DNA from 2 places in the Vreelandella sp. L-15 genome. Region 2 is predicted to be linked to the other one. Evidence: predicted binding sites of a transcription regulator. Region 2 holds the regulator's gene; the other holds the start of a gene.
The links. Region 2 encodes FliA, which starts transcription of late flagellar genes. Its sites were predicted from a motif close to CTAAAGTTNNNNNNNNNNCNGCCGATA; they were not measured.
Positions count from the first base shown of each region.

Region 1: fliD (flagellar filament capping protein FliD) is a predicted target of FliA. The motif match lies at 3,479-3,505, and genes of this name have one in related genera.

Region 1 is NZ_JBSXNN010000079.1:73,098-88,612, forward strand. It holds gene AC13CY_RS11790 (hypothetical protein) at 46-366, opposite strand; gene AC13CY_RS11795 (UDP-glucose dehydrogenase family protein) at 533-1,855, shown strand; gene fliD (flagellar filament capping protein FliD) at 2,033-3,382, shown strand; gene fliD (flagellar filament capping protein FliD) at 3,595-4,350, shown strand; gene fliD (flagellar filament capping protein FliD) at 4,317-4,994, shown strand; gene AC13CY_RS11815 (RpnC/YadD family protein) at 5,249-6,193, shown strand; gene AC13CY_RS11820 (hypothetical protein) at 6,400-7,005, opposite strand; gene AC13CY_RS11825 (flagellin N-terminal helical domain-containing protein) at 7,237-9,234, shown strand; gene AC13CY_RS11830 (TDP-N-acetylfucosamine:lipid II N-acetylfucosaminyltransferase family protein) at 9,405-13,424, shown strand; gene AC13CY_RS11835 (class I SAM-dependent methyltransferase) at 13,428-13,976, shown strand; gene AC13CY_RS11840 (sulfotransferase family protein) at 14,007-14,858, opposite strand; gene AC13CY_RS11845 (DegT/DnrJ/EryC1/StrS family aminotransferase) at 14,907-15,515, opposite strand, start outside.
Region 2 is NZ_JBSXNN010000105.1:100,821-116,335, forward strand. It holds gene AC13CY_RS17750 (hypothetical protein) at 1-235, shown strand, start outside; gene AC13CY_RS17755 (OmpA/MotB family protein) at 379-1,050, opposite strand; gene AC13CY_RS17760 (motility protein A) at 1,055-1,870, opposite strand; gene AC13CY_RS17765 (RNA polymerase sigma factor FliA) at 1,910-2,611, opposite strand; gene AC13CY_RS17770 (flagellar protein FlhE) at 2,638-2,988, opposite strand; gene AC13CY_RS17775 (hypothetical protein) at 3,160-3,759, opposite strand; gene flhF (flagellar biosynthesis GTPase FlhF) at 3,756-5,945, opposite strand; gene flhA (flagellar biosynthesis protein FlhA) at 5,998-8,079, opposite strand; gene flhB (flagellar biosynthesis protein FlhB) at 8,076-9,242, opposite strand; gene cheZ (protein phosphatase CheZ) at 9,376-10,071, opposite strand; gene cheY (chemotaxis response regulator CheY) at 10,114-10,503, opposite strand; gene AC13CY_RS17805 (methyl-accepting chemotaxis protein) at 10,557-12,260, opposite strand; gene AC13CY_RS17810 (protein-glutamate methylesterase/protein-glutamine glutaminase) at 12,318-13,379, opposite strand; gene AC13CY_RS17815 (CheR family methyltransferase) at 13,464-14,336, opposite strand; gene AC13CY_RS17820 (methyl-accepting chemotaxis protein) at 14,333-15,515, opposite strand, start outside.

The DNA.
Region 1 (15,515 bases), on a different contig from region 2:
GCTGCCAAGCGCCCGCTCCTGTCTAGCGGGCGCTTGGCTAACGCGTTAGGCGCAGTCTGCGGCTCCCTGCCCAAACATATCAAACATCAGCTCGCGGCCCATGGCTGTTAACACAAAACGGCCATAGTCATTAAAAGTGGCGGCATCACTCTCTTCCAACACTTGCTGGCAAAGCGCCCAACGGGGGTGCTGATGGCTCAGAGAGATCAACTCCTGGTGCGATAAACCACGCTGTATCAGGGTGATGGTTTCAAGCACATGGCCGCTCTCATAAAGCAGTTCCGCTACGCTAGAAAGGCAGTGGCGCAAGCTGCGCTGTACGTGGAAGGAAGCAGTGGTCGCGGGGGATAATGCTTCAGCGGGCATGGTAGGTTGCTCCTGCAATCGCAGCAAAATGGGTGTGCTGCAGTGCATTATAAAGCAGTAGGAGTGTTAGACCAAGGTCTATGTATTGGGCTGAGTTTTGCGTGTCATCTGAATTACAAAAAAGGTGTGATAGGCTTGCGGCACTCCTTTTTAGAGCTGGTTGATTATGCAGATTAGTGTCTTTGGTACCGGATATGTAGGGCTCGTGGCAGGTGCGTGTTTGGCGGATGTGGGTCATCAGGTCATCTGCATGGATATTGATGCTAACCGCATCGCACAGCTTAGCCGTGGTGAGATCCCTATTTTCGAGCCAGGCCTGAGCCAGCTGGTTACCCATAACGTCGCCGCCGGACGCCTGCGGTTTACCACAGATGCCGCCCACGCGGTCACCGAAAGCGACACGCTGTTTATCGCGGTGGGCACCCCGCCAGACGAAGGTGGCAGCGCCGACCTGCAGTACGTATTAAGCGTCGCGGAAAGTATCGGCCAGCACATGCAGGGCTATAAGCTGGTGGTGGATAAATCGACGGTGCCGGTAGGCACCGCCGAGCGTGTGAGAGACACCATCAGCCGCGTGCTACAGCAACGTAAGGTTGAACACCCTTTCGATGTGTGCTCCAACCCTGAGTTTATGAAAGAAGGCGCTGCCATTGACGACTTCACCCGCGGCGCCCGCATTATCGTAGGCACCGAGAGCGAGCGGGTAAAAGAGCGCATGAAAGCCTGCTACGCGCCATATAACCGCAACCACGACAAGCTGATGTTTATGAGCGTGCGAGCGGCAGAACTGACGAAATATGCTGCCAACGCCATGCTAGCGACCAAAATTAGTTTCATGAACGAAATGGCGAATTTAGCGGAGCGCTTAAAGGTTGATATTGAAGATGTACGCCGGGGAATCGGAAGCGACCCGCGTATTGGCTATCACTTTATTTACCCTGGTTGTGGTTATGGCGGCTCCTGTTTTCCGAAAGATGTGCACGCCCTTGAGCAAGCTGCTTTGCAATTAGGTTACACGCCGGAATTATTAAAAGCCGTAGAAGCCGTTAATCAGCGCCAAAAACAAACGCTTTACATAAAACTGCAAGAGAGCCTCGGTAACTTAGAGGGGAAAGTGATTGCTATTTGGGGGCTAGCATTTAAGCCCGGCACCGATGATATGCGCGAAGCGCCCAGCCGAGCACTGATGGAAGCCCTGTGGGCAGCAGGGGCGAAGGTGCAAGCGTTCGACCCGGAAGCGATGGGTGAGTGCCGAAGGCTGTATGGCGAGCGTGACGACCTGATGCTCGCAGGTGATCGCATACAGGCAGTAAAAGGTGCCGATGCACTGGTTATTTGCACAGAGTGGAAAGAATTTCGCACCGTTGACTTCACTTGGTTAGCAAGCCAGCTAAACAATAAATTAGTGGTAGATGGGCGTAATTTATACGCACCCAGCGCGTTGAGTGAGGCGGGTGTTTGCTATGTGGGTGTCGGTAGAAAGTCTTAATAAACATAGGTTTATAGCTTTGGTTTGTTGTTTCTGATAAATGGGTAAGCCCAGGGCTAATAAATTTGTTAAAGTTAATAGTCTCAATGCCGAATAAATCACTAATTAGCTAACTTGAATAATGGCTGCCGCAAAATCGGTAAGACGGCCGCACAACGCGAAAAAGGGACGTAACGCATGGCTTCCATTTCATCACTGGGTATCGGTTCAGGGCTTGATCTCAACGGCTTGCTAGACCAACTGCAAGAAGCCGAACGCGGCAAGCTGGAACCCATCGAGCGACAACTGGAAACCCAGCAAACCAAAATTTCCGCCTACGGCCAGCTGAAAACGGCCCTTTCTGCCTTTCAGGACGCAGCGGATGCTCTCAACGACAGCACACTGTATGAGAGCCTCTCGACCAACGTTAGCGGTGAAGCATTCACTGCCACGGCCAATGGCGAAGCGCAGCCCGGTAGCTATAACGTATCCGTCACTCAGTTAGCCACATCGGGCACCCTGGCAACCGAAAGCGTGCCGGATTCAACTGCCGCCCTGACCACAGAAGCGACCAAGCTGACACTCAACTTTGCAGGCGCTGAGCAAGCTGACGTTGTGGTAGACATTGCTGCCAACAGCACGCTTGAAGAAGTACGCGATGCCATTAACGCGAAAGAAGATAGTGGTGTCTCTGCCTCTATTATCTTTGATGGTGAAAATTACCGGCTAGCGCTTAATTCCACGCAAACCGGTGAAGACGCATCTATCTCAGGCATAACGCTAGGGGAGGAATTTGGCGGGCAGTTGAAATCAGAGTTTACGCAAGCAGGCCAAGATGCGAAATTGAATGTTAACGGTGTGGCCATCACTAGCCCTACCAACCAAGTAGAGGGAGCCATTCAAGGAGTAACACTGAACCTTCAGGAAGAGGGAAATAGCACCGTGGCAGTAGAGCAAGATACTCGTGCAGTACGCGAAGCGATAACCGGCTTTGTCGATGCCTACAACGATCTAAAAGGCACCATTGGCGAACTCACCAGCTTTAATGCTGAAACGGGCGCTGCTGGGGAGCTGCTGGGCGACAGTGCGGTACGCACGGTGGAGTCTCGTTTACGCAGTGTGCTGGGTGGAGGTATCGAAGGCCAGTTCTCCATGCTGACGGATATCGGTATTTCACTACAGCGCGATGGCACGTTGGAAATTGATAGCGGCAAGCTAGATGATGCCATTGCCAATGATCAGGATGCGCTCTCTGCCTTTTTTGCAGGCGCTGCCGATAACGAAGGCATGGCAGGCCAAGTCAACCAAACCATCGAGCAGTTGCTAGGCACTAATGGCACGGTATCCGGCGCGATTTCAGGCGCTGAAACCCGCATTGAGTCGCTGGGCGAGCGTTACACGCGCATGGAGCAATCCATCGAGCAGACCATTTCTCGCTATCGTACCCAGTTTGGCCAGTTGGATAGCATGATTGCCCAAATGAACCAAACCAGTGACTACCTCACTCAACAGTTTGATGCGTTGGATGCTCAGTTAGGCCGCAATTAAGCTAACATTGGCAAAAACGCTGCAAAACGACGCCTGCGCTAAGCAGGCGTTTTTGTTGGGGTAATGGGGTATTCGTAGTTAAGTGATAAAAAAGGCCTAAAGTTAGCCGCTGTTCCGTCGATAAAAAGACTATTAAACTCAGTCGCAACGCCACTGTTGGCGCACTGTATCAATGACTGTGGGTTTAGCCTTTTGCATCGAGGAACATCTGCATGGCGACAATAACCTCTCTAGGCGTCGGCTCTGGCCTGGATCTCACCGGTTTATTAGATCAGCTTCAAGAAGCGGAGCGGGGCAAACTCGCGCCGATTACCCGCCAAAAAGAGCAACAGCAGGATAAGATTTCTGCCTACGGCCAGCTGCAAACATCGCTAAACAGCTTTCAAGATGCTGTAGCGAAACTCAACGACCCGAAGCTCTACCAAAGCCTTTCCGCCAACGTGCGTGGCGATGCCATTAAAGCCACTACCTCCGCCAGTGCGCTGCCCGGTAGCTACCGGGTAGAGGTATCGCAGTTAGCCACCTCTGGCACCCTGGCCTCAACCCGTGTGACTGACCGAGACACCCCGCTAGACCTGCAAGGTGCAACGGCCCTACGGCTGGAATTTGGTGGTGCGGACGCTGTGGATATTGATATCGCCCCCGGCAGCAGCCTTTCGGCGATACGCGATGCCATTAACTCCAATAAAGATGCAGGCGTTAACGCCACCATCATCAACGATGGCCAAGGCTACCGGCTGGCGCTCAGCTCTAAAAATACCGGTGCGGATGCTTCTATTGCCAGCTTTAGCTTTGTCGATACCAGCCAATCCCCTGAAGTCACGGTGGCAGGGCCCTTTGCTGAAGATGCCGCCACCAAGCGTGCTGGCGAAGATGCAGCGCAACCGTCAATGGCATTGCCATCAGCAGTGCCAAAAACCAGATCGAAGGGGCCATTCAAGGAGTCACGCTCAACCTGGCAGAGTTGAGTATTGCCGAAGGCGAAACGGCGACCAGCACGGTTAATGTAGAGCGCGATACGCTCAAGCAGCGCGAAGCGATTAGCGGTTTTGTAAAAGCGTTTAACGACCTAAAAGGCACCATTGGAAAACTCACCAGCTTCAGCGGCGATGCCGACACTGCCGGTGAGCTGGTAGGCGACAGCACCGTGCGCACCATTGAAAGCCGCCTGCGTAGTGTGCTGACGGGAGGCGTAGCCGGGGGCGAGCTTTCCACGCTTAACCAGCTAGGCATTACCCTGCAACGAGACGGCACGCTGGAAATGGATGACGATAAAATCAGCGATCTAGTCGCCAATAACCCCCAAGCACTCAGCGACTTTTTCGTAGGTGGCGAAGCAGGGAATGGCTTGGCAGCCCAGCTCGACAGTACCGTAGAGCGAATGCTTGGCGATAACGGAGTAGTCAAGCTAGCGATTAGCGGTGCCGAAAACCGAGTGAAAAGCCTAGACGAGCGTTTTGAACGCATGGAAGTGACCATCGAGCGCACCATCAGCCGCTACCGCACCCAGTTCGGCCAGCTAGATAGCATGATTGCCCAGATGAACAGCATGAGTAGCTACCTAACCCAGCAGTTTGAAGCGCTAGACTACCAGCTAGGCCGTAAAAAGTAGCTAACGTCATGGTAGCCAATAACGCCAAAAGCGGCCTCAACGGGCAATAAAGTGAACCGCTCAGAAAGAGGCCGCTTGGCAAAATAAAATGGCTACTTTGTGAAATACGTAGAAAAATCCGCACAGCCATCAAGCACGAACCTAAAAAGGTAATCTGTGTTTAGGTGGTGTCGCCGACAATACTGTTGTGCACGACTTCTCACCAATTCAAGAACGCTCTTTGGTAAGGTATATGTACCAATAGAGGAGCCATCATGAGCGATCAAGATGACCGTCACCGCGCTGACCATGACAGCCCATGGAAAATGGCGTTAGAGGCATATTTTAAAGAATTTCTAGAATTGCTGTTTCCGACGATAAACCAGCACGTTGATTGGTCAAAAGGCTACAGCTTCCTTGATAAAGAATTGCAACAGATTACGGTTGGTGCCGAAAGCGGCCGACGTTACGCCGACAAACTGATCAAAGTCTATGCCAAAGACGGTAGCGAGACCTGGGTGCTGATTCACGTTGAAGTGCAGGGTGAGCCCGAAGTTGAATTTTCCGAGCGGATGTTTACCTATCAGTATCGCTTGCGGGATCGCTACGCAATGGAAGTGGTCAGCCTTGCAGTACTGGCAGATACCCGTAAAAGCTTCCGCCCCACAACGTTTCATTACGAGCGCTGGGGGTGTGAACTGACCTTTACCTTTCCTACGGCTAAACTGATAGATTGGGAAGGCAACTGGGTTGCGCTAGAAACCAGCGACAACGTTTTTGCGCTGGTAGTGATGGCCCAGATCCAGGCTAAACGGGTGAAAAATAGCGCGACGCGCAAAGACACCAAAGTAGCCCTCATTAGGCTTTTATATGAGCGTGGCTACAACCGCGAACAAATTTTACGGCTATTTAACATTATCGATTGGATGATCCAGTTACCAAAACGCCTAGACCCTGATTTTGCGCAAGCGGTTTATGCGATACAGGAGGAAAAACACATGCCTTACGTGAACACCATTGAGCGCTTAGGTATTGAAAAAGGCCGCCAAGAAGGCCGGCAAGAAGGTCGTCAGGAAGCCGAACAGCGGGCATTAGAGGGCAAGCGCAACGCAGCGCGCAAGCTGATTGCTTTAACAGAAATGAGCGACCAGCTCATTGCCGAGATTGAAGAACTCCCCTTGGAAGAAGTAGCGAAACTCCGCGCCGAAACCAAGCACTGAATTCACTACAAGTCCTATCCTGACAAACCCCTTGGGGCACTCATAAGGCTGCCCTCACAGAGTCTCAGTCAAAAGTAGAAGCCAGGCAAAGTGAGAGTCAGTCTAAAGTGGGAGGCCGCTTCAGCGGGCGAAGGATTTCGGCACATTTCTTAATACGCGCACATGATGGCAGGGCACAACAACGAAGCAACCTTAAGCCTTTCCAGCTAATCCCCATCTCGGTACATGGCCGCCAAACTCTCTTCTGTGATGGGTTTACGCTTAGCATCCAAAATTTTGCCACCCAGTGCCGCCACCTCATGGGTGAAGGTAATTAAATCCTCCGGGTTGCGCGACACCTTTCGCGTGTTCAAAAAGCGGATCAAGATCGACACCCCCTGCACCGGCGTATGCTCCCCCTCTTTATGCTCTTTATGTAGCGGCGGCAGCTTACCCGGCGAGGTAGCGCTAGCCAGCATAATCGGGTAGCCCTGCGGCCCCGGCGGAAGATGGAAGGCGCCTAGCTCCGCCTCATAAAAGGCATTTTTCTCGGTGAGCATTTCCCCCAGCGCTTGGTTAACGGCTTGGCTGGGCGCATCAAACATCACAAACAAACACTGCTGGGTCGGCTTTTTGCTCTGCTTGCTGGTTGTTTTAGGCTGGCTTTGATAGCTGGGGGTATCCGCCTGCTCTGCTGAGGGAGTAGGGGCCTGCTGAGAGGAAAGCTCAGCCTTACGTGGTGCAATCACCACCTTGTAAAAAAGCACAGCGCTTATTAGCCCTAACACAACAGCGATGCCGCCTAGTAGCAAAGGTAGGTAGGTTGTTGACATGGTGCGTCCTCTACTGCATTCGTATGAACGTACAATACCCCTCTACGATTAAAAATGCAGCGCCTTGACCAGCTATGTAGCGCTATGTTGGTCAGCGTTCACTAAAATTTACATAATTTTTTACTATTCGCCCTAAAGGTTCTCCTCCTTATGCCGTTAATCAATACAACGGCACACAACGTGGCCGAAAAGCGGGCCTTCTAGGCCAGTGTTCCAGCAAGGAGAATCACCATGTCAGTGATCAATACCAACATCACATCGATGATCGGGCAGCAGAACCTGCGTGAATCACAAAGCGCACTGCAAACTTCTATGGAGCGTCTGAGCTCTGGCCTGCGCATCAACAGCGCCAAAGATGACGCTGCTGGGCAAGCCATTGCCAACCGTATGAGCGCCCAGATTAGCGGTCTTGCTCAAGCGCAGCGTAACTCCAACGACGGTATCTCTATCGCGCAAACTACTGAAGGTGGCTTGAACCAAATCAACGATAACCTTCAACGTATTCGTGAGCTGACGGTTCAGGCGCAAAATGGCACCAACAGTGAAGATGACCTGAAATCTATTCAAGATGAAGTTAACCAGCGCCTTGCTGAAATAAACCGTATTTCAGAAGAAACCGACTTCAACGGTACGCGCGTATTATCTGAATCAACTGAGCCGCTTCAGATTCAAGTAGGTTCAGAAGATGGTCAAACCATCACAGTTAACCTAGAGACTACTAACAGCAGTACGCTAGGTGTGGCTTCCTTTGATGTCCGCAATATGCTGTCCAGCACTAACTTCTCAGACGTTACCGATATTGAATTGGAAGGCGCTGTCGAGGATAAGGTTTCTTTATCCGCCGTTAATACGTTTACTCCAGGTACAGGTGCAGCTGCATCTAAGATCACTGCGGATGGTGTCTTCCAGGTAGAGGCTGCTGCGGCAACTGCAGGTGGATCAGTAGGTACAGATTTCGCTGTTCGTGGTAGTGACGGTAGTTTCTACGCACTACAACAAAATAGCACGACAGGCGAATACTTTTTTGACTCTGGTGCTGGGGCGATTGACGAAGCTGATATCGTCAATGCTGACGCCCCGAATGGTGTAACAACTATCACTGAGCAAGTTGCTGTTGGTGACATCGTTGTTGATGGTAGCACTGCAGGTGTTCAATCAACTCTCGTTGGTCTTGATGTAGTTCCTAACGGAGGAACTGCAGGTGACACCATTACAGATTTCTTTGGTGCTAACACGGCTGCAGTACAGGGTAACCTGTTTGCCCGTGAAGACGTTGAAAATGGATATGCATTACGCGGTGCAGATGGTAATTACTACGCTGTGGACGTCAACCGCGACACCACTACCGGTGAAGTAAGTATCCAGCTTGCTGGCAACCCTACTACAGGTAACATTCAAGACTCTAGTGCATTACAGCAGGTAGCGCTTTCAAACATTACTAGTCCTGGTGCAGCGGGTACCGGAGTCAGTGAAATCGATGTGTCTATTGATGCTCCCTCAGCCGGTGATAATCTCTACAACATCGAAGCAACCGGTGGTGATGGTGCCAATGCAGTAGAAATTTACAGCCTGTCTGATTCTTACTCAGGCAGCGCTGACTACGCAGTATTTGCAGACGATGGCAAATACTATGCTGGTACGTTGGATGATGATACCGGTGAGGTAACTTGGGACTCAAGCGGCACTGCGCTGGCAACTGCTAATGTAGACGTAGACAGTGGTGCGCAAACGCAAGCAGTCCTCTCCTCAGTAGATACCGTTGCTGTAGCTGATGCAGACTTGCCAGAAGGTATGAATCTTGTGTCTGACAGCGAAGGTAACTATTTCCTTCAAGGCAAGGATGAATTTGGCAACGATGCAACCTATGAAGCTAAAGTCGATATTGATCAAGATGCCGGTACTATTACTAGCATTTCTATTGCCCAAGACGCTGAAGGCAACAATATCCAACGTACCGTTGATGCGTTAAGCACTTTGGATAATGCGCTTAGCAAAATCGACTCTTTCCGTTCAGACCTTGGTGCTGTGCAAAACCGTTTCGAAGACGCTATTACTAACTTGAGCACCAACGAAACGAACCTTTCTGCAGCGCGTTCACGCATCGAAGATGCAGACTATGCAACGGAAGTTGCTGAGATGACGCGTGCACAGATCCTGCAGCAGGCGGGTACTTCTGTACTTGCTCAGGCCAATCAGCTACCGCAGAGCGTTCTTTCTCTGCTGGGCTAATTTAAAGCCTGATGATAGAGCTTTGGCTTTATTATCTGTTGTTAATGAACCGGTTCCTTCGGAGCCGGTTTTTTATTAATAATTATCATGGATAAGTGGCAAAATATCTGGATATTCAAGTAGGCTAGACGCATAAACTGCCTAAACGATCCTTATCAGCAGAGTTACTAATGGCTAAATCTCGTCGACTCAAAATACATACCTCTACACTTGGCACTAAACAAGCTCCTCATGCCGAGCGAGTACTGACAGTAGCACAGGCCAAACGATTAACTAGCAAGACGCCAAACAAGACAGAGGTCTGGGTGCAGCTAGGGGTCGCCTATATCGCCGCTAACCGCCATTCAGAAGCCATAGAGCCGCTTCAGCGAGCGGTATCCTTGAGTGGGGAAGCCGCACATATTCACGCTTGGCTTGCCGCCGCCTACTTAGGCGCAAGTGAGTTCTTGCTGGCCAAAGAAAGTGCCAAGCACGCTCTTAATTTGGATGAGCACAGTGTACGCGCCTTGATCATTCTTGCGATGATTGACTTTGACAATGGTTTATCTGCTGGTGCTTTGAAATGGATAGAAAAAGCTGAAAATGTCGAACCTGAGAATTCGGACGTATTGCATGCTAAGTCACGCGCCCTTTTTGGCCTGCACCGATATGAAGAAGCAGAGGCAGTACTTGAAGCTTTGACAAGGCACCACCCAGAAAACCTGAGATATTGGAATGAACTGGGAGTTGTTCAACGTGAGCTAGGCAAACTAGCGTCGTCAGCGAATAGCTTCTCTCAAGCGATCAAGTATGGAGATAATTCAACACCGTTTTCTAATCTGATTACCGGATTTCATTATGATCCTTCGAAGCAGCAAAGTGATATAGCCGCTGTTTGTCGAGAATGGCAGTCGCGTTATGGCGTAAAGAAACCACCTGCACGCCCTGTTCCTGAGAATAGGTCGCCTGACAGAAAACTGCGGATTGGGCTGCTTTCAGATGGATTTCGCCAGCACCCCGTCGGCAACATGATTATTGCGGCACTAGAAAATACGCACCCAGAGGAAATGGAGTTTTATTTTTACTCGACCAGCGCGAGCAATGATGCGATTACTAAGCGTTTTCAAGCGCTGGCAAGCCAGTGGCAAATGGTCAAGTATCAAGATGATGCTGCATTTAACCAGCAGGTGCGCGATGATAAGATCGATATCTTATTTGACTTAGCGGGCCATAATGCAGGAACGCGCTCAAAAGCTATTTCTATGCAGCCTGCGCCGTTGATTGTGAAATGGGTCGGCGGGCTGATCAACACCACCGGTGTTGAAGCAATTGATTATTTAATAAGTGACCATATTGAAACACCTGAGGGTGAAGATCAGCACTATACTGAAAAATTAATTCGGCTACCAGACGATTATATCGTTTACTCTCAACCAACGTATACACCTAATATTGGCCCGTTACCTGCACTATCTAATGATTTCATTACTTTAGGATGTTTCAACAATCCTACCAAGCTTAATGCTCAATTATTGACTGAGTGGGCAATATTGATGAATCAATTGCCAAACTCACGTTTATTCCTTAAGGGAAAACCCTATACTAGCGAAAGCTTCTGCGAGCGCATTTATGCGTTGATGGAAAGCTTGGGGGTTGAGCGGGAACGAGTATTGTTAGAAGGACCAGCGGCTCATCGTGAGCTGCTTAATAGTTATAACCGTGTTGATATTGCCCTTGACCCATGGCCTTACTCTGGTGGGTTAAGCACCTGTGAAGCGTTGCTGATGGGCGTGCCAGTAGTCACTTTGCCTGGCCCTACGTTCGCTGGGCGGCATAGCGCTTCGCACCTAATTAATGCTGATATGGCTGAATTGGTGGTAAATAACTGGGATGAGTACCGCGAAAGGGTAATTGAACTTGCTAGTGATACAGATAGTTTGAGCACTATTCGTAATAGTTTGAGGCAGGTGCTTTTACAGTCCCCAATGTGCGATGGTCGCCGTTTTGCAAAACATTTAATGCTGGCCATGCGCGCCATTTGGCAGCGTTACTGCGAAGACAAAGTGCCAGCGGCGCTTGCTTTCAATAAAAATAGCGAGCTTTGGTTTGAAGACGATCAAAAGCTGCTGGACATACAGGTGAAAGAGAAGCCTCCTGAGCCTGAGAAAGGCTTTAAATGGAAGTTTGATGGACAAATTGTAGTACTAGATAATGCCAGTAAAACGTTGAGAAACCGTGCTCTGTCGTTAATGGTTAAAACCAATGCCTTTGCGATTGTGGCATTTGACCCACAAAGCTTGATTGAAAACCGCGAAGTTTTTACAGCTAACAAAAATATTCAGTTATTCCAACATGCACTTTTAGGCGATGGTAAGTCGACAACATTATATGCATGTTTGGAGCCGACCTTGAGTAGTACTTTACCTCCTTTGCCGAATGAGCAACTGCCTCCCAGTAAACGACTTGGTGCTAGAGTTTTAACGAAGCTTCCAATAAGTACAATTGCATTAGACTCGATTCAGGGGCTAGCGAGCTTAGATTGGTTAGTCCTCGATGGTTTAAGTGATGCTGCAACAATACTTGAGAATGGAGCTGAAGCTTTAAAAGATACGCTGTTAGTTGAAGTGCAAGTGGCTTTTCAAGCTACTCATAAGCGTCAACCTAATCTTGCCGAATTACAATACTGGGCAAGTCGTAATGGCTTTCGTTTTTATCGCTTGAATGCATCGCGCTACATCAGCCACTTGCCAGAGAGCGTGCCCACGAAAAAACGCCAAGCCACCGAGCTAGAAAGTGCCGATGCTATTTTCCTACCTAGCCATGAGCGTATGGCCAATTTAAGCGATAATCAACGCACCAAGCTCGCCTTTCTACTGCATACGATTTATGGCATTAAAGATATGACGTATGAACTGTTGGCTCAGGTGAGTCAGGAGAAGGCTGAGGAGTACTTGGTGGGTGAGGAGTTAGCTGCTCCTGTGACACAAGTGCACTCATCCTCAGGCATACTTCCACAAAGTGAGCTTGTTAAAAGAGAGCCAGAGAAAGCTATAGGTGTAGGTCTTTCTAGTGACCATCAATCTATTTCATATACGCTCGATGATGTTTTAAAGCGGCTGAGGAAAGCTCAAGATAGCTACTTTTTGCATATATGCTTCAATAATATGCATACCCAATCTTTGATTGAGGGGTGCTCTTCTGTAAATGGAACTGCTTTAGATAAGAACTTGTTCTTGATTGATAAAGCAAAAAGTATCGAAGGTTACACTTTGAATCCTAGTGGTGCAGAGGTGGTTCTCTTTGATGCCTCAAAAGAATTTAGTAAAATTGTTGATGTATGCAAGCAACAAAATGTTAGCGGTGTATATGTTCATGGTCTTTTCTTTGATTGGCAAAAGCGGCTAGTTGCAAAAATTGGTGAATATAAGAGAATGGCATGGGTAATATGGGGGGGGGATGTTTACAGATATAAAAAAGCTAATAAAGAAATGTTAAATTTGGTGGAGAACATCGCTTGTGTTGCAACCGTAACAAGCGATGATTACACAGTATACAAACGCTTGTTTGGGCAGAAGAAGCATTTTGATTTTGCTTACCGATTCCCTTTTGATGAGCTTGATAAAAGTTTGCCTGTTACAAAGGAAAAGTTAATTATTATTGGTAATAGTGGCGATATTGGTAATAATCATGTTGAAATATTCGACGCTTTATCTGCCAAAAAAGATATAAATGATTATAAGATTATTGTGCCATGCTCATATAATGCTCCTGTAGGGTATGCCTCAGAAATGCATAGATATTCTTTGTCAAAAGGGCTTTCAAAAAATCGTGTAGAAATTCTAACTGAGTTTTTATCGAAAGATGACTATTTTGATTTGATTGCCCGGGCAGAGTTGTTAGTGACGGCACATGATCGCTCTCAAGCTGGTGCGACCATTAATGCTGCTATTTACTTTGGCACTAAAGTCGTTTTGAAGAAGCATATTTTTTATCATGAAACTCACATGCAAAATCCTATGTGGAATAGGCTGTCTGATATGTCTATTCAATGCATTGAATTCTTAGATTTTATAAAGAGTAACACCGTTAAACAACTGCCATCGAAAAACGATTCGATGGTCGAAAAAGATAGGAATAACTTGAGAAAAGCCAGAGGCGATGAAGCTCTGGGAGACAACCTGGCGCGTATAAACAGTTTTTTAAAGGTGTGAACCATGAAAGAGAGTTATCGGAATCAGCTTGTATCTTGTTTGCCACGTCACTCGGTAGGTGTGGAGGTTGGTGTGCATAAAGGAGAGTTTAGTTCTTTTTTGTTAAATTTCTTGCAGCCCAAACAGTTGCATTTAATTGACCCATGGAGATATGAATCAAGTGAACAGTACGATCAATCTTGGTATGGCGGTATGGCAGATGGTCAAGCTGAGTTAGACGAAAGATTTGAATCTGTTCAAAAAAAGTTTCAGAAGGAGATTGCAGAAGGGGGCGTGGTAATTCATCGAATGGACTCTGCCTTAGCTTTGGCAGCTTTTGAAGCAGAGTCTCTGGACTGGGTCTATATAGACGGAAATCATTTATATGAATTTGTACTTAAAGATCTTAATGCATCTTTAAGTAAAGTAAAAAAAGGCGGCATCATCAGTGGCGATGACTATCAGCTTGGCGGTTGGTGGGATGGCGGGGTCATAAAGGCAGTAGATGAGTTTTGTGAGAAATTTTCACTAAGAAAAGAGATAATTGGTAACCAGTTTTTGATTTATTTATGATTAAACCAGGGCTTGTAAAAGCCCTGGTTCTTAAAGGTAGTTGAATGCTTCCAGCGCGCTGTAGGCATGCTGCTCGAAAGATAGAATTTGCTCTTGAGTGAGTTCTTTTCTATAATTTCCAAGGCTGCTTGTATCCACCGGATGTTTCGTTTTTGCTTTCCATTGCAGAAAATCTGTGGGCTCATCATTGTTTTTATAAAACTGAAGCATGTTATCTGAGTAGGCTATGTTTAGATGAGAGCATACTGTCGATAAGGTGCGTACTGGCTCTCGTACGAGATTTTCGTATAGTATAACGCATGTGTTGGGTTGAATTTGCATCGATTTGGCTTTAAATGTACTTTTCGACCAATCGCTAGCGATTTTTTCAATAGATTGGGGTAGCGCCGGTTTATACTTAGAGCTTATTTTGCTTCTATCTATTTTAAAGTAAGAGGCTGCTACATCTCTTCCATCTCGTACTATATAAATGAGTTTTGAACTTGGGAAGATTTTTTCAATTTTTTCAATTTCGTTGATATAATAATTGTTTTTATCTCCATGAAGTCTTGGGGTTTTTCCTTTTTCTAAAGCATAGTGGTTATATACGATTGATGCCATGCTGCTATAATTTTTCGGCTTATCGCTTTTTATTTTTTTCAGTAGTTTTTCTTTCTGAATGCCCCAGGTTTCAAATTTCTTTGTTTTGAAAAGGTCTTCTATAAAGCTGAAGTAAGTCAGTTCAGTATATTCTGCTTGATGGATGTATTTTTCACTTAACCATAATAAAAAGCCGCATTCAGGTGGTACGACTGTTTCTGGATGACTGTTCAACATTAATCTTAATAGCGAAGTACCCGATCGTGGGTTGCCTAAAATGAAAAATGGCTGACTCATGGACATGATTGTACACACCCTTCTGGAAAATGATAAAAATAGCTTTTTAACTCGTCAAGAAAAAGAGATTTTAAGTTGTCTGCAAATTATATTTTGGCTCTCTTTATTCATAGAGCTATAAACCGGCATGCACAATATTCGGCTGGCAACGTCTTTCGACACTGATTGTGTAGACTCTCCAGTCAAACACTCTACGTTTTCCAGTGACGGGTAAAAATACCGCCTCGCTAGCACACCGTTTTCCTTAAGCTTTGCAGCCATGCGTACGGCCTGCTCTTCGTTTTCAAACAACACGGGGAAGTAGGCGTAGTTGTAGTCCATTTCTGCTGGCTTAACTTGCAGTTGCAGGTTCTGGCTTAGTGCTTGCTCGTAGCGGCGCCATACGGCGGCACGGGCTTTCAAGTTTTCTTCCATTTCATCCAGCACACAAAGTCCCATTGCCGCCTGCAACTCATTCATCTTGGCATTAATGCCTAGCTCTTCGATAGTTTCTGGCCCAGTGATGCCGAAGTTGATCATCTTATTCGCGCGTTCTAGGTCTTCCTTGCGTTTGAATACAATCGCGCCACCTTCGCCAGTATGGAAGAGCTTGGTCGCGTGAAAGCTAAGTGTGGCGGCATCGCCATGTTTGAGTAAGCTTTCGCCTTGGAACTTCACGCCAAA
Region 2 (15,515 bases):
GTTTATTACCGAGCGGGGCGATGACGGCTTTTATGCCCATTTTTATTTGAGCGATATGGAGACGCTGATCGCTGAGATGCAGTCGGGCGAGCAGCTGTTTTTAGGATTTGACCAGGGTGAGCAGGAACCGTGGTACATGACCTTTAGTTTGGAAGGTGCTGGCGATGCCATTCAACGCATGCAGTCGCTGTGTAGCGGCGCCTCTATCACAGAGGCACCTGCTCCTCCGGGTTAAGCGCACGCTCTTCCGCAACCTCTACTCGATTACGGCCGCTGTGCTTGGCTTGATACATAGCGGCATCGGCCCGGGCCATCAGCGTTTTACAGCTGTCAGTAGCGAATGATGCTTCGACACGAAGATAGCCTCGAGATATCTCTTTACCCCTTGACCTGTTGCTTCAGCAACAGCTCAACGCGTCGGTTGGCAGCTCGCCCTTCCGCAGTAGCATTACTTTCCATGGGTTGGGTGTCGGCATAGCCGACGGCCCGCATACGTGAAATGGCAATACCTTGCCGCTCTAACTGGCGTACCACTGCGATAGCTCGTCCCACTGAGAGTTCCCAGTTAGACGGAAACCGAGCGGTCGCGATCGGCACATTATCGGTGTGGCCCTCAACGGAAATTTGACCATCAAAAGCCTGTAGCACCGGAGAGAGCCGTTCTAACACAACTTGCCCCTGGGGCGTTAGCACATCATTGCCACTGGGAAATAAAAGGCTATCGTCAATACGTAGCGTAACGCCCTCTTGCCCCTGGGAGACACTCACTCCAGGGATATCAAGCCCTGCCATTTGGGGATGTAAGCCATCGTGGCGGGGAAGTATTCCTGTGGCTAGGCTAGCCAATGGCAGTGACGTAACGGCATTCGAGGGATCCATGATACTGCTTTCACTCCCTTCGCCACCGCCGGATGGCGTAAGCGCCAACAGCAGTACAAACAGGGTAATCAGCAGCGTCAATACATCCAGGTAACTGGTCAGCCAGCTCTCGTCACTCTCCCCCACTTCGGCGGGAAGCTCCAAAGCATGCCGTGAGTCGCGGTCGAGCATGGCGCTACCCTTTTAATGCGGAACCCATATCGGGCCGAGGCTTAACGTTCGAGTCACGAATTTCGTCGTGGTAATTCGCTACGAAGGAGTTAAGCGTCTCTTCAATAAACGATGGCAGACGGCGCTTGGTAATTAGCGAAATGCCTTCCAGCACCATGTTCATAGTGATAAGGCGCTCTTCCGTACGCCGCTCTAGCTTCACGGCAATCGGTTTAAACACCAAATTGGCCAACAGGATGCCATAGAAAGTAGTCAACAGCGCCACTGCCATCCGGGGCCCAATTACTTCCAGGTCACCCGCATCCATCACTTCGAGCATGTTGACCAAGCCTACCAAAGTACCAATCATGCCAAAGGCCGGTGCATAGGTGGCCATGGTGCGGAAAATTTGGGCTTCAGCATGCTCGCGGGCTTTCAGCCGCGCAATACGCCAGCGCAGCATGTCGAAGATTTCATCCTCTTTTGTATTCGCAATGACCAGTTGAATACCGGTGCGCAAAAACGGATTACGGGTATGTTCCAGTTCTTTCTCAACCGCTCTAACATCCCCCTTAAACCAAAGGCGCGACATGGAAACCAACTCATTGATGTCATCTCGCACATAGGTGTTTTCACGGCGGAAAACTAAACCAACCAGACGCACCACACGCAGCACTTCTTTCAGCGGATAGCTGATAAACGTGGCCGCCAGCGTGCCAGTGACCACAATGGCAAGCCCCGGTAAGTTAATAAAGCTCTCGGGAGACTCTGCGGTAAAAAATAAAACGCTTACCAACAACAGCATGCTGGCAAATATACCGATCAGCGTAGATGGATTCATCAACGGCTCCTCGCCGGTTATGGTTAGTGAGTGAGAGGATTAATTAGTCTCATGTAGGCGAGCACGCAGCCGACTCACCGCCTGGCTGTGAAGCTGTGAAACCCGTGATTCGGTGACACCGAGCACAGCGCCCACTTCTTTTAGATTCATCTCTTCTTGGTAATACAGCGCCATTAGCAGCTTCTCGCGCTCGGGCAGTGCTTCAATGGCGTCGATCAGCGTTTGCCGCTGCTGTTCATCCAATAATTGTTCAAACGGCTGTCGGTGAGTGTCGTCCCCCGCAGGCTCGCCGCCATCCGCAATGAGCTCTTCGAACGGCAATAATTTCCCGCTATTGGTATCGTTGAGCAGTTGCTGGTAATCACTTAGCGGCATCTCCAGTTCACGGGCAATCTCCCCCTCTTCCGGGGGGCGCCCCAGCTGCTGCTCTAAACGACGCACAGCATCATCTACCGCCCGTGCCGAGCGGCGTACGCTGCGGGGCAGCCAGTCACGAGTGCGCAGCTCGTCCATCATCGCGCCACGGATGCGCTGGCTTGCAAAGGTAGCAAATGTTGCTCCTTGGGCAGCATCAAAGCGCCCTAATGCCTCTAACAAGCCCACCATACCCGCCTGGATCAGATCATCCAGCTCAATACTCGCGGGCAACCTTACCTGCAGCGTTAAGGCCTGACGTCTCACCAGTGGCATGTATTGAGTTAACAGCTCACTCTGTTTGATCCTGCCTTGTGCTGTATACATCCTCGTGCCTCGCGGCTTAACAACCTTTACTGATAGTTCACGATCACTTGTAACCCCTGTACTCGCACAGGGCGTTGCCCTGGCTGCAGCGTAAACCGAAAGTACAGCGGTGCGCTCGCCAACATTCCCGATAGAGCGGTCGTGCTACCGCGCATGCCTGATAGTGCAACACAGCGTTCAGGATGACATAGCCAAGCGTTCACAGGCGTTCCCGGCGGTGATTCAAAGCGCCATTGAATTCGCGACAGCACAGCATTACGCAGTGGGACGCCCGCTGGCGGGGTTATCGCCTGGCTGCTGCTGGTACGGTCGCTCATTGCTACCATCACACTAGGCACTTGGCTGCTCCAACTGCCGGTTGCGGCCTGCGTATTCAACGCGAAAAGCCATAACCCTGCTACTAGCCCTAAACAGCCCATTTTTCTTACTGTTAACAACTTTGCAGGTTTTATCAACGCCTCAATAGCCATCTGCTTAGCGTTACTTACCCAACTCGCCAAACTCTGCATAACTCTCCCCTTGAGCGACACATGCACCCTGGCCCGCCGCTAGCGCGCCAGCAGCAGAAGCTCAATATCTAAATAACGAGCGGAAGCATTGCCCAAATTATCCAGCAACCCCCGGCGCGGCAGGTGGGGTTCATGAAGGGCTAGAAGACGCTGCGGACCACCATGCTCGCGTAATTGGCGCAACACTCGGTACATGGTGGCAAAGGCGTCAGCATCACTGTTGATCCACAACGCCCAGCGTGAGTAACGCTCGGCTAAGTCAGTCAGCGAGGCGCTGTCAGGCATGACAATATGAACATCCCAATCCTGTGGGTCTCCTGCCCATTGCCTCCCAAGGGCCGACCATTGCCCCAGCCGACCTCGCACTTTGTCCACCTGCGCTGCGCCAGCATGAGGTAAGCCTACTACCACTAACGTTTTTTTCGGTCTTGGAGGCGCCACGGTGGCAGGCTCGGCAGCAGCAGCTACCGTCGGTGCCATGGCCTCCTGGGTATACGCGGCGGCTTCCTCTTCGTTAACGGGTGCGGCAGGCACTGTCTCGTCACTTTCCACGTTATGGCCGACTTCATCAGCACCGCGCTGCTGGCGCTGTAAATCGGCCCATTTGCGCAGGCCAGCCGCCTGATCCTGGCCACTCATACCACGCCCTCACGACTGACGCTACCTAGCTGACGAATGGCATCGCGCGCCATCAGAACGTGTACTAATGCATCAAGCAGTGCCGTATCACGCCGCTTGCGCTGGGTTCCTAACAAGCGCAGCAAATCGGCTCGCAGGGCCTGAGCGTCCTCATCGTCAACGATATCTAGATGGCCAGCTACTGCAGCCGCGCCGCTGGCCATCAGCAGGCGCAGCTCGCTGCTGACATCACCCCCATCGGCCTCTTTAAGCTGCTGCCAAGCACGCTTGGTGAGCGATGCCAGTCCGTCACTCTGCAGTTGAGTGATTAAAAGCGTTAACACATCGCTGCCCAAACGTGCAGGCGTTAGCCAGTAGCGGCGCACGATTCGCTTAGTGCTTTCAGGGTCGCTTACCTCACCGACCCACGCCAATACGGGGTTACCTGATACGTCCTGCGCTTCAACATAGGCGCTGGAAAGCTGCATGCTTTGCCCGCGGAAACGGATGCCCACGCTATGGGTTAAGGTGCTTTCTTGGAACAGGGAACGCAGGGTATAGCGCTCGCCCTGGCAGTATACCCGCTGGCTCGCGGGCACCATGCTGACCCACGTCAGATGCTGAGCGTTTAGCCAAGCCAGCGCCTCAGCGTCTGGCAGGGTAGGCAGCAGATGAACCGCAACATCTCCTGCACAACGCACCAAACGTGGCTGCCAGCCCGCTAGCTGACGGTGCTGAAGGCGAGTCAGTGCCAGCCAAGCACCTTGCTCATTCAAGGCAACATCTGGCATCGACCAGTCACAACCTCGCTCGTTGCGGCGGGGCGACCAAACCACCCCTAACGCGTCACGAGTGGTGGAGGCTCCGGCTAACAGCTCATCTAGGCGCTGGTCTTGTATCACCCCCGGCAACGCTGCGATGTCCCAGGCGGCTTCCAAGCGGTGAAAATCGACGACACGCTGACGCAAGCGGGTTAACACCGAGGAGAGCCTGCGCCCCTGCCCTAACACATCCCGCGACCAGCGTGGCAAGCTGAGTGGGGCTGTTTCAGCACGCGCGCTACTCGAAACGTTGGCCGACAGTGCTTGATCAATCAGTGCGGGTGGTGTCGCGACCACCATATCTTCTGGCACCTGCTGGCCATAGGAGCCAAACAGCACCCTCATACCGTGGCGCATGACGATGTCTAATACCGGCGCAAGCCGCCCAGCTTCGTCTTGCTTCGTGATGATACAGTCGTCTAACTCGGCACCTGCAGCTCTCGCCGCTTGGCGGTAGCGCAATACGACTTCTTCTAGCGTTTCCGGCTGACTGGCGGCGTTGAGCAACAGCACCAGACGCACGGTGGACTTCCCACCCTGTAAATGGGCGATCTGTTCAATCACCCGCTGATCCCGCTGGCTCATCCCCACGGTATCAATAATCACCCACTGCTTACCTTGTAGCCGACCAACCAATTCATCAATCGGCTGTTCAGCGTCTAGGGCATACATGGGCGTATCCAAGAGCCGTGCATAAATGCGCAGCTGCTCATGAGCGCCGATACGGAAGCTATCGGTGGTCACTAGCGCCACTGGGCGAGTGCCGTGGCGCATCACAAAGCGTGCCGCAAGCTTCGCAGTAGTGGTCGTTTTACCCACCCCAGTGGGGCCAACCAATGCGACGATGCCCGTTTGATCAAAGAAGCTCTCTTCGTGCTGCAGCACGTTAAGCCGTGCCATTAACTGCTCACGCAGCCAGTTAAGCGGCGCGTCGTTAGTAGCCTCGAGCGCGCTCAACTCATCTGGCAATGCTTCCAGCACCTCTTCGCTCAGCTCTGTACTGAAGCCAACCCGGGCCATCAACTGCCGTAGGTGCTCGTAGGCGGTGTCTGCACCGCTTTGAGTCGTTGGCAACGGCTGGCGGCGGGCCAGTAGTTCGCGCATATCTTGCATTTCCCGAAGCAGACGCTCACTCATCGCCTCTAGGGGGTCTGGTTGCTTTGGCAGTGAAAAGACAGGCGCTGGCGCGGGGCTAGCCTTCGGCTCCTCCGCTGGCGTCGTCGGCGACGGGTCGAACTGGTCAACGGCGTCATCCGCCATGGCGAGAATTTCAACGCCGCCTTCGGTGCGACGGTTGGCGACAATAAGTGCATCATCACCTAACACTTCGCGCACTTGGCGCATTACGTCGCGGCTATTTGCTCCGACAAAACGTCTAACGCTCATGTTTCACCTGTTGCCAAAACGTAAAAGGCTATTACCGCTCGAAGTGTGGCCATTAGCGACCACCCACCAGCGTGGTAACGCGCAGGGTGCGGTCGTCGGGAATTTCCGCTTGAGACATCACCACTAAGTGGCGCATGCGGCGGCGCAGGAAGCGCGACAACACGGCCCGTAGCGAGTGCTGAACCACCAGCACAGGCGCTTCACCACTGCCTTCATGTTTCTCTAACGCTTGCTGCGCTTGATTCATCAAGGTATCCGCCAGCCCTGGCTCCATCGCACCATTGCCGTTCATTGCTTGCAACAAGACTTGCTCTAACTGCGCATCCAGCCCCATCACATGCAGCGTATCTTGGCCCGCGAACCACTGCTGGGTAATGGCCCTGCCCAGCGCAATACGCACCAGAGCCGTTAGCTCGTTGGGGTCTTTCTGCTGACCCGCATGCTCTGCCAAGGTGTCCAGCACGGTACGCATATCACGAATCGAGACATCCTCATCCAGTAGGTTCTGCAAAATGCGCTGCAGCACGGTGAGGGAGATGGACTTCGGCACTACTTCTTCGACCAGCGATTTTTGATCTTCGCCCAACTTGTCCAGCAGCTTTTGAACCTCCTGGCGGCCCAGCAGTTCAGGCGAGTGACGGTGCAGCAGATGGTTAAGGTGCGTGGCGATGACCGTACTGGCATCCACGACCGTGTACCCGTATACCTGAGCATGCTCCCGTTGGTTAGCGTCAATCCATACTGCTGGCAAGCCAAAGGCAGGGTCTTGGGTCGGTGTACCCTGAAGCTCCCCCGAGACCTGACCAGGATCAATGGCTAGCCATTTACCGGCCTGCGCCTCAGCGCGGCCAATTTCCGCTCCCTTCATGGAGAGCACATAGGTATTGGGTGGTAGTTCTAAGTTATCGCGAATGTGCACCACGGGCGGCAGGAAGCCCACTTCCTGGGCAAACTTCTTGCGTACGCTTTTAATACGGTCCAGCAGTTCACCCTTCTGCCGGGAATCCACCAAGGGGATCAAGCGATGCCCCACCTCTAAACCAAGCATGTCTACCAGTTGAACATCTTCCCAACTGGCTTCAGGTGTTTCCTGGATGGGCGGTGGTGCTGCAGAGATCTCTTCCTTAACCAAGGTCTGCTCTTTTCTACGCATTAGATACCAGGCTAGGCCGCCCAGCAGCGCCGTGAAAATAAGGAAAACGAGGTTGGGCATACCGGGAACAAGGCCTAGCAGGCCCATTACCATGGCTGCCAAGATCATTACTTGAGGGTTCACAAACAGTTGGCTGATCATCTGCTGACCAACATCCTGCTCGGTGTTGACGCGTGAAACAGTCACACCTGCCGCCGTAGAGATCACCAGCGCCGGAATCTGGGCAACCAAGCCATCACCAATCGTTAGCAGCGTATAAGTGCGGGCAGCATCGGCAAACCCCAGGTCGTGTTGCATCATACCAATCAGTAGGCCGCCGATAATATTAACCACCATGATAACCAGGCCTGCCACGGCATCACCGCGGACGAATTTACTGGCACCGTCCATTGAGCCATAAAAATCCGCTTCCTGGGCAACCTCGGCACGGCGCTTTTTCGCTTCGTCCTCACCAATCAGGCCAGCGTTCAGGTCGGCATCAATCGCCATCTGCTTGCCGGGCATAGCGTCAAGCACGAAGCGGGCCCCTACCTCGGCAATACGCCCAGCCCCCTTGGTGATTACCATAAAGTTGATAATCACCAGGATGAGGAACACGACCAAGCCTACCGCGAAATTACCGCCTACCAGGAAGGTGCCGAAGGCCTCAATGACCTTGCCCGCCGCATCGCCGCCTTCGTGGCCTTCCATCAATACCACACGGGTCGAGGCGACGTTCAGCGAAAGACGCAGCAACGTGGTAAACAGCAGCACGGCCGGAAACGCGGCAAAGTCCAGCGGCTTCTCGGCGAACATGCTGACCAACAACACCATAATCGATAGCGCAATATTGAAAGTGAACAGCAGATCCAGCGCGAACGGCGGAAGGGGCAGAATCATCATGCCCAGAATCATTAAAATCAGCAGCGGACCGGCGAGCAGCTTCATGCTCACATCGTTCATCCAGTTACGCTGATTGATCAACTGGCTTAAGCCTTTCATGGTTGCGCCTCATTGCCATCGGCACGACGGCCGGGACTATCCATTTCCGGGGGTACCGGTAAATTATCGGGTGTGGGGGGCACCTCGCCTCCTTGTTGTGCAACATGTTTCAGGCGGTAGGCCCAGGCCATCACTTCGGCCACGGCAGTGTACAGTTCGGCGGGCACTTCAGCTTCTAAGTCGACATGATGATACAGGGCGCGCGCCAGAGGTGCTGCCTCCAAGCGCGGAACACCTGCTTCCTCGCCAATCTCACGGATTCGAGCGGCAACAGCATCGGCCCCTTTGGCCACCAACCGAGGAGCCCCCATACGCCCCTCCTGGTAAACCAGCGCCACTGCATAGTGGGTTGGGTTGGTAATAATGACATCAGCTTCAGGTACTTTGCTCATCATGCGCCCGCGGGCCATGGCCTGCTGCTGCTGGCGAATACGGCCCTTCACATGGGGGTCGCCCTCAGAGTCTTTATGCTCTTGCTTCACCTCTTCTTTGGTCATACGCAGCTGTTTGGCGTTATTCCACAGCTGAAATGGGACATCAATGAGAATAACCACGATCAGTGACAGGACGATGAGGCCCGCCACCAGCGCTGCCATATTCAGCGCACTGACCAGTCCCTGCTGCACGGGCTGGTCCATTAGCCCCATAAATTTGCCAATATTAAAATATAAAAAGCCAGCTGCCACACCGCCCACCAAGATGGACTTAGCAATCGCCTTAGCCAGCTCAGCAAGGGCCTGAACAGAAAATATCCTTTTTAACCCTTTCACTGGGTTTAATTTTGAAAATTTAGGCTGCAACGATTTTGAAGAGATTAACCAGCCACCTAGCAGTGCCGGTGCAACCAGTGCAATCACCGTGAGCAGTAAAAATAAGGGAAGCATAGCGATGAGGGTTCGCTGGCCAAGATCCAGCGCATTCACCAACATAGGCGTGCTTTCCATGGCATGGCGGCGCTCAAATAAAAACGCCTGCTCCATCACCATCCCAAGCTGGTCATAGAGCATTTGCCCCATACCCCACAACCCCATCACCCCACCCAGCAGCATCATGAAGGTAGTTAGTTCGCGGGATCGAGGCACCTGACCCTCTTTGCGGGCTTTATCTAATCGCCTGGGCGTGGCCTCTTCGGTTTTTTCCTGATCGCTGTCGTTATCTGCCATGCTGTTATCCGGCTGACGAGTGGCCAGTTGACCAAAATAAGGCATACCATAAACTCAGCCGCCCTAAAGGACGGCTGAACAGTCTACCTATTTTGCCAGATGCAGCGGCTTACAATGAGCTAATAACCCAGCATTAAAAGCCTAATTCGTCCAATAAGTCGTCTACCTGATCCTGGCCGGTAACGATATCAGGGGCGTTCCCTTTCACCTGCGGCCCATTAAGAAGATCTTCATTGCGGCGAGCTTTCTCATTTTTCCACTGATCTTCGGCCTTGCGCTGCATCGTTTCACGAGCTTCAACACCGGGAACATTGTCGATGAGTACCTGTACCAGCTGATGCTCGATCTCACGGATCACATCCATCATTTTCTTGATGACTTGACCGGTAAGATCCTGGAAATCCTGTGCCATCATAATGTCCATCAGCTCCTTGTTGGTCGCTGAGGTAATTTCTGGCACGTCGCTCAGGTAGGTGCGCGTCTCTTTTACCAACACCTTTGCGTCGTCTAGCTCTTTTGGTGCTTCGAACCACTCGGCCCAACGCTTGTCGAGTGCTTCCGCACGCTCAGAGAGCTGATCTTGCAGCGGCTGCGCACGATCAATGGCGTTCAACGCCCTGTCTGCAGCCTGCTCGGTCATCGTCGCCACGTAGTGCAGCCGGTCACGGGCGTCGGGGATCGCTTCAGCGGCCTTTTCAATCTCTTTGTCTAAGCCCAACTCGCGCATATTGTCACGCAGCATGCGGGTAAGCTTACCAATACGAAAGATAAGGTCTTCTGCGGCTTCTTCAGACAGTTGGGCAGAACCACCCTGCTCATTCTGACTCATTGTGTTGTCTCCTCGTTAACCGAGCGCCTTGGCTCAGCCGCGTCATTTACCCATTTTCTCGAAGATTTTATTCAGCTTCTCTTCTAGGGTCGCGGCAGTGAACGGTTTGACGACATAACCATTGGCACCCGCTTGTGCGGCAGCAATAATATTCTCTTTCTTTGCTTCGGCCGTTACCATCAGTACTGGCAAGTCTTTTAGCGCATTGTCCTGGCGAATCTCTTTCAGCATTTCCAGGCCATCTAGGTTGGGCATGTTCCAGTCGGAAACCACAAACTCAAAATTGCCCGCGCGCAATTTATTAAGCGCATCTTGACCATCTTCGGCTTCTTCAACATTAGTGAAGCCCAGCTCTTTCAACAGGCTACGTACGATCCGGCGCATAGTGGGAAAATCGTCTACTACCAAGAAACTCATGTTCTTATCAGCCATTGGCCATCCTCTCAATAACGACATCTATAGGGTGACTGGGAATTCAGTCAGGGTTAAAATTCTTCCCACTCTTCGTGGTGCTGCTGGGCAGTTGCTCGACGATTCGGCGGTAAAGCCGTTGACTGAGCAGCAGACGCCTTAGGAACCGACGTGTGCGATGCTGATACACGCGTAGGTAACGCATGTGATGCCTGCTGAGCACTTAGCACCTGAAAGACCGCGACCGCCTCTTCTAAGCGATTTGCTTGCTCTTCTAGTGAAGCGGCCGCTGCGGTTGCCTGCTGGACTAACGCGGCATTTTGCTGAGTCACCTGGTCCATTTGCCCCACTGCCTGACTCACCTGCTCAATACCGTCGCTCTGCTCTTGGGACGCCGCTGAAATCTCATCCATGATATCTGTAACCCGGCGCACCGCGGTGACGACTTCCGTCATTGTCTGGCCCGCCTTTTCTACCAGAGATGAACCCTGGTTGATCTGACTAACAGACGCCTCAATCAGCGTTTTAATCTCTTTTGCCGCATCCGCACTGCGGCTAGCGAGGTTACGCACTTCCCCGGCCACCACCGCAAACCCGCGCCCTTGCTCGCCAGCCCGCGCTGCCTCAACCGAAGCATTCAGTGCCAGAATATTGGTCTGAAACGCGATGGAATCGATCACATTAGTGATATCTGCCACTTTTTGAGAGCTGGTGGAGATACCGTGCATGGTTTGCACCACTTGTTCAACGACTTGACCACCCCGTTCTGCTGTGGTGGAAGCATCAGCGGCTAGCGTACTGGCCTGTCGAGCGTTGTCAGCATTCTGTTTCACGGTGGCTGTCATCTGCTCCATACTGGCCGCCGTTTGCTCAATGGACGCTGCCTGCTGCTCAGTACGCGATGAAAGATCAGCGTTGCCGCTGGCGATTTCTCGGGTGCCGTGGTGAATCTCTCGACTCCCCTCGCGCACGCGTGCCACCGTTGCGCTAAGGTTTTGCTGCATGGTGGCCATAGCCGAAAATAAACGGCCAATTTCGTTTTTACCGGCCTCTGGCAGCGGCTGCGTTAAGTCTGCCTCGGCAATGCGATCAAGCCGCTGAACGGCATTGTTAAGTGGCGCAATGACTGTGCGGCGTAAACCGATATAAATGGCCAGCGTCACTATCAGCGCAAGGCCTACCGCTAGCGCGTTGATTAAGGTAAACAGCTCTCCCTGAGACTCAGCATCCACACGGATTGTATCAACACGCCCAAAACCATAATCGACGAAGGCATCAATACTTTCGGAGAGTGCGTTTAGTGGCTCGGCCAGTTCGCCTCGTAGCTGGTTAAACGTATTGATATCCATGAACTCAAAGCTAGCGTGTTGCTGCTTTACCAGATCAAGCACAGCGCGGAAGTTTTCATCGACAGCGCTTCCCAAAACTTCATCCCGTGCTGTACGCGGCGCGGCCTGATACTTCTCAAAGCGACGCTCGGCCCGTTCGATACGATTTGCCGCCACCTCTACCTGCTCATTAGATTGGCGAGTCTGCCCCACCATCAGTAAATTAGAGGCAGTCTCCATGGCTAGCATGGCTTGGTTGAGTAGAGAGTCGGCGCGGTTCAGCTCGTTAAGCTGTTCATTTCCAATAAGATTCAGCGTCGCTAAGTTACTCTGAGCATTACGGTCAGCCACGACGCCAAGCCCACCCACAACCAACATCAGCGTGACGAGGCAAGTTAGCGCCGTTACCACGGTCGAATGAATACTTAAATTGCGCAGTAAACGCGTCATTGTTATGGCTCCCCTTATTAATGCATGAACCAAGAAGGGTTTGACATTTCTTGGTACTTAAACGCGCTGCGCGCGCCCTGAAGCAGCAACCAGCGCCATAAGACGCGACGGTATATCGTCGAGTGCAACGACCTCGACTGCTCCCCCAACGGCAATCGCCTCGCGCGGCATACCAAAAACCACACAGGTCTCTTCATTTTGTGCGATCGTCGGCGCACCTGCTTGACGCATTTCTAATAGGCCTGCCGCGCCATCTTTTCCCATACCGGTCAGAATGACGCCGATGGCGTTTTTACCAGCATGCTTAGAAGCGGAGTGAAACAACACATCTACCGAGGGGCGATGGCGGTTAACCGGCGGTCCATCATTTAGGCGGGCTACGTAGTTGGCGCCACTGCGGGCAAGCTCTAAGTGCTGGTCGCCAGGGGCAATATAGGCATGGCCTGGCAGAACCCGCTCACCGTCCGTGGCTTCCTTCACGGTAATACGACACAGTCGATCCAGGCGTTCTGCAAAAGAGCGCGTGAAGCCACCGGGCATATGCTGGGTAATTAAAATGGCAGGCGCATTGGCAGGTAAAGGTTCTAATACGGCACGGATTGCTTCAGTGCCGCCAGTAGAAGCACCAATAATAATGAGCTTCTCGCTGGATATCATGGGTGCTTTAAGCCGAGTGGGCGGCGGCGTGTTTTTATGGCGTGCCTGACGCGGACGCGAACGAGCTGCAGCACGCAATTTTTCAGCAATTTCGTTAGCATACTCCATCATACCGCTGCGAATACCCAGGCTTGGCTTCGCTACAAAATCCAGCGCACCGAGCTCCAGGGCGCGCAGGGTAATTTCAGAGCCGCTTTGGGTTAGCGACGACACCATCAGCACCGGCATAGGGCGCAATCGCATCAGCCGCTCAAGAAAATCGAGGCCGTCCATCCTCGGCATCTCGACATCAAGCGTCAGTACATCTGGGTTATGCTGCTTAATCAGATCTCGGGCAGCAATGGGGTCAGGCGCAACGGCGACAACTTCCATGTCTGGCTGTGAGTTAATGATTTCGGTCAGCAAATCACGAATCAGCGCCGAGTCATCGACGCACAACACTTTGATCTTGGCAGCGCTCAAAGCACGCCTCCTCTTACGGTATCCACCGCGGCATCACTCCCTGCTGGCAAACGCCCTCGCCGGAGCTTAGCTCACGTCTATTGTTCACTTATTCGCGAGGGTATAAACCGTTTGCCCGCGCAACTTAAACGCATCGCTGATATACGAGAAGTTTTCGGAGTGTCCCGCAAATAGCAGACCATCCTGTTTCATCAGCGGCGCAAACCGCTTCAAAATCTTAGCTTGCGTCTCTTTGTCGAAATAAATCATGACATTACGACAAAATATTGCATCAAAAGGGCCTTTGATAGGCCACTGAGGGGCCAGCAAGTTCAGTGGCATAAACTCAACAAGTGCCGAGACTTCTGGGCGCACGCGGGCAAGCCCGATGTGATTGCCGGTACCTTTTTGAAAGAACCGCTTCACTCGCGCTTCGTCCAGTTTGCGCACTTGCTCCTGGGGATAAATCCCCTTACGTGCTTTCGCCAGTGCATCGGTATCAATGTCGGTAGCAATCACTTTGGCTTGGGAGGCTTTCGCGCCAAGTGTCTCTAGCAGCGTCATGGCAATCGAGTAGGGCTCTTCCCCTGTCGAAGCGGCTGAACACCAGATCGTTACCGGATCTTGCTTATGCCTAATATGTTCCGCCAATAATGGGAAGTGATGCGATTCACGAAAGAAAGCAGTTAGATTGGTAGTCAAGGCGTTGGTAAACGCCTCCCACTCTTTCGCGTCGGGTTGACGCTCCAGCCGCGACAGGTAGTCAGTAAAGCGCGTCATGCCATGATGGCGCAGCCGCTTAGCTAAGCGGCTATAGACCATTTCGCGCTTATGCTCAGCTAATACAATACCAGCGCGCTGGTAAATCAGCTCTCGAATGCGCGCAAAATCAGCATCGGTCAGCACCAGATCTCGTTCGATCTGCCCACTGGACGCCCATTGGCCTGCGTCGCTACCCCGTTCGCGTTGGTCTGTCAAAACTCTTCCCACTCCTCTACAGAGGCCATTTGCCGTTTCTTAGTCGGCACAGGCGATGTGGCACTGCTGTTATGTGCAGACCCCGCTGGCAACACGTTTGCCTTTGGAGTTGCGGTCACAGGCGGCTGCAAGCCAGTGGCCGCTAGCGGGCTTTGGTTAAGTCGAAACGCTTCAACGGAAAGCGACAACAGTCCTGCTTGTTGCTCTAGGGCAACAGCTGCCCGTGCAGTTTCTTGAACGCGCAGAGCATTTTGCTGTGTTGCTTGATCCATTTCCGCAACGGCTTGGTTGACTTCCGTAATACCGCTGCTTTGTTCCGCAGAAGCCGCCGAGATGTCGTGCATAATATGAGTAACGCTGCGTGCGGCTTCGGCAACCTCACTAATCGCTGCCTCAGCTTTTTCGACTAAGCCAGCGCCTACGCTCACTTCCTGGCTCGAATCGTCAATAAGTGTGCGAATTTCCTGCGCTGCTCCAGCACTACGCCCAGCAAGCTTACGCACCTCTTCGGCCACCACAGCGAAGCCACGACCATGCTCTCCCGCCCTGGCGGCTTCCACCGAGGCATTCAGAGCCAAGATATTGGTCTGAAACGCAATCGAATCGATGACGTTGATAATGTCGGTCATTTTCTGCGAGCTTTGTGTTATCCGCTGCATATTAGCGACCAGTTGTGTCATCAATTCCCCGGTTTGTGTAACCCTTGTTGCATTATTATCGGCCAGTCGACGCGCTTCTTGAGCGTTATCACTGTTCTGTCTAACTGTAGTAGTCATTTCTTCCATACTGGAGGCCGTTTGCTGAAGCGAAGCTGCCTGCTGTTCAGTTCGCGTGGAGAGCGCTTCGTTGCCACTGGCAATGTCTTTAGCTGCTGGGGTGACTACGTCAATGCCACTTTTTACATCACTAATGATGTTGCTCAGGCTTTTACGCATGGTGTTGAGAGAGTCCATCAACTGACCAATTTCATCACGGCGTTTGGGCGGTACATGTGCCGCTAAATTGCCGCCTGCGATTTGCAACGTAAAACGTGACGCGCGCTTCAGTGGCGTAATAATAGAGCGCAGCGTTAGGACACTAATCAGTACCAGTAACAATAGTCCTGCGCCTAATACACCAGCTTGTACGCTAAGCATGGCGGTTTGACCACGCTCGGCCTCTGCTGCCATTGCCTCCGCA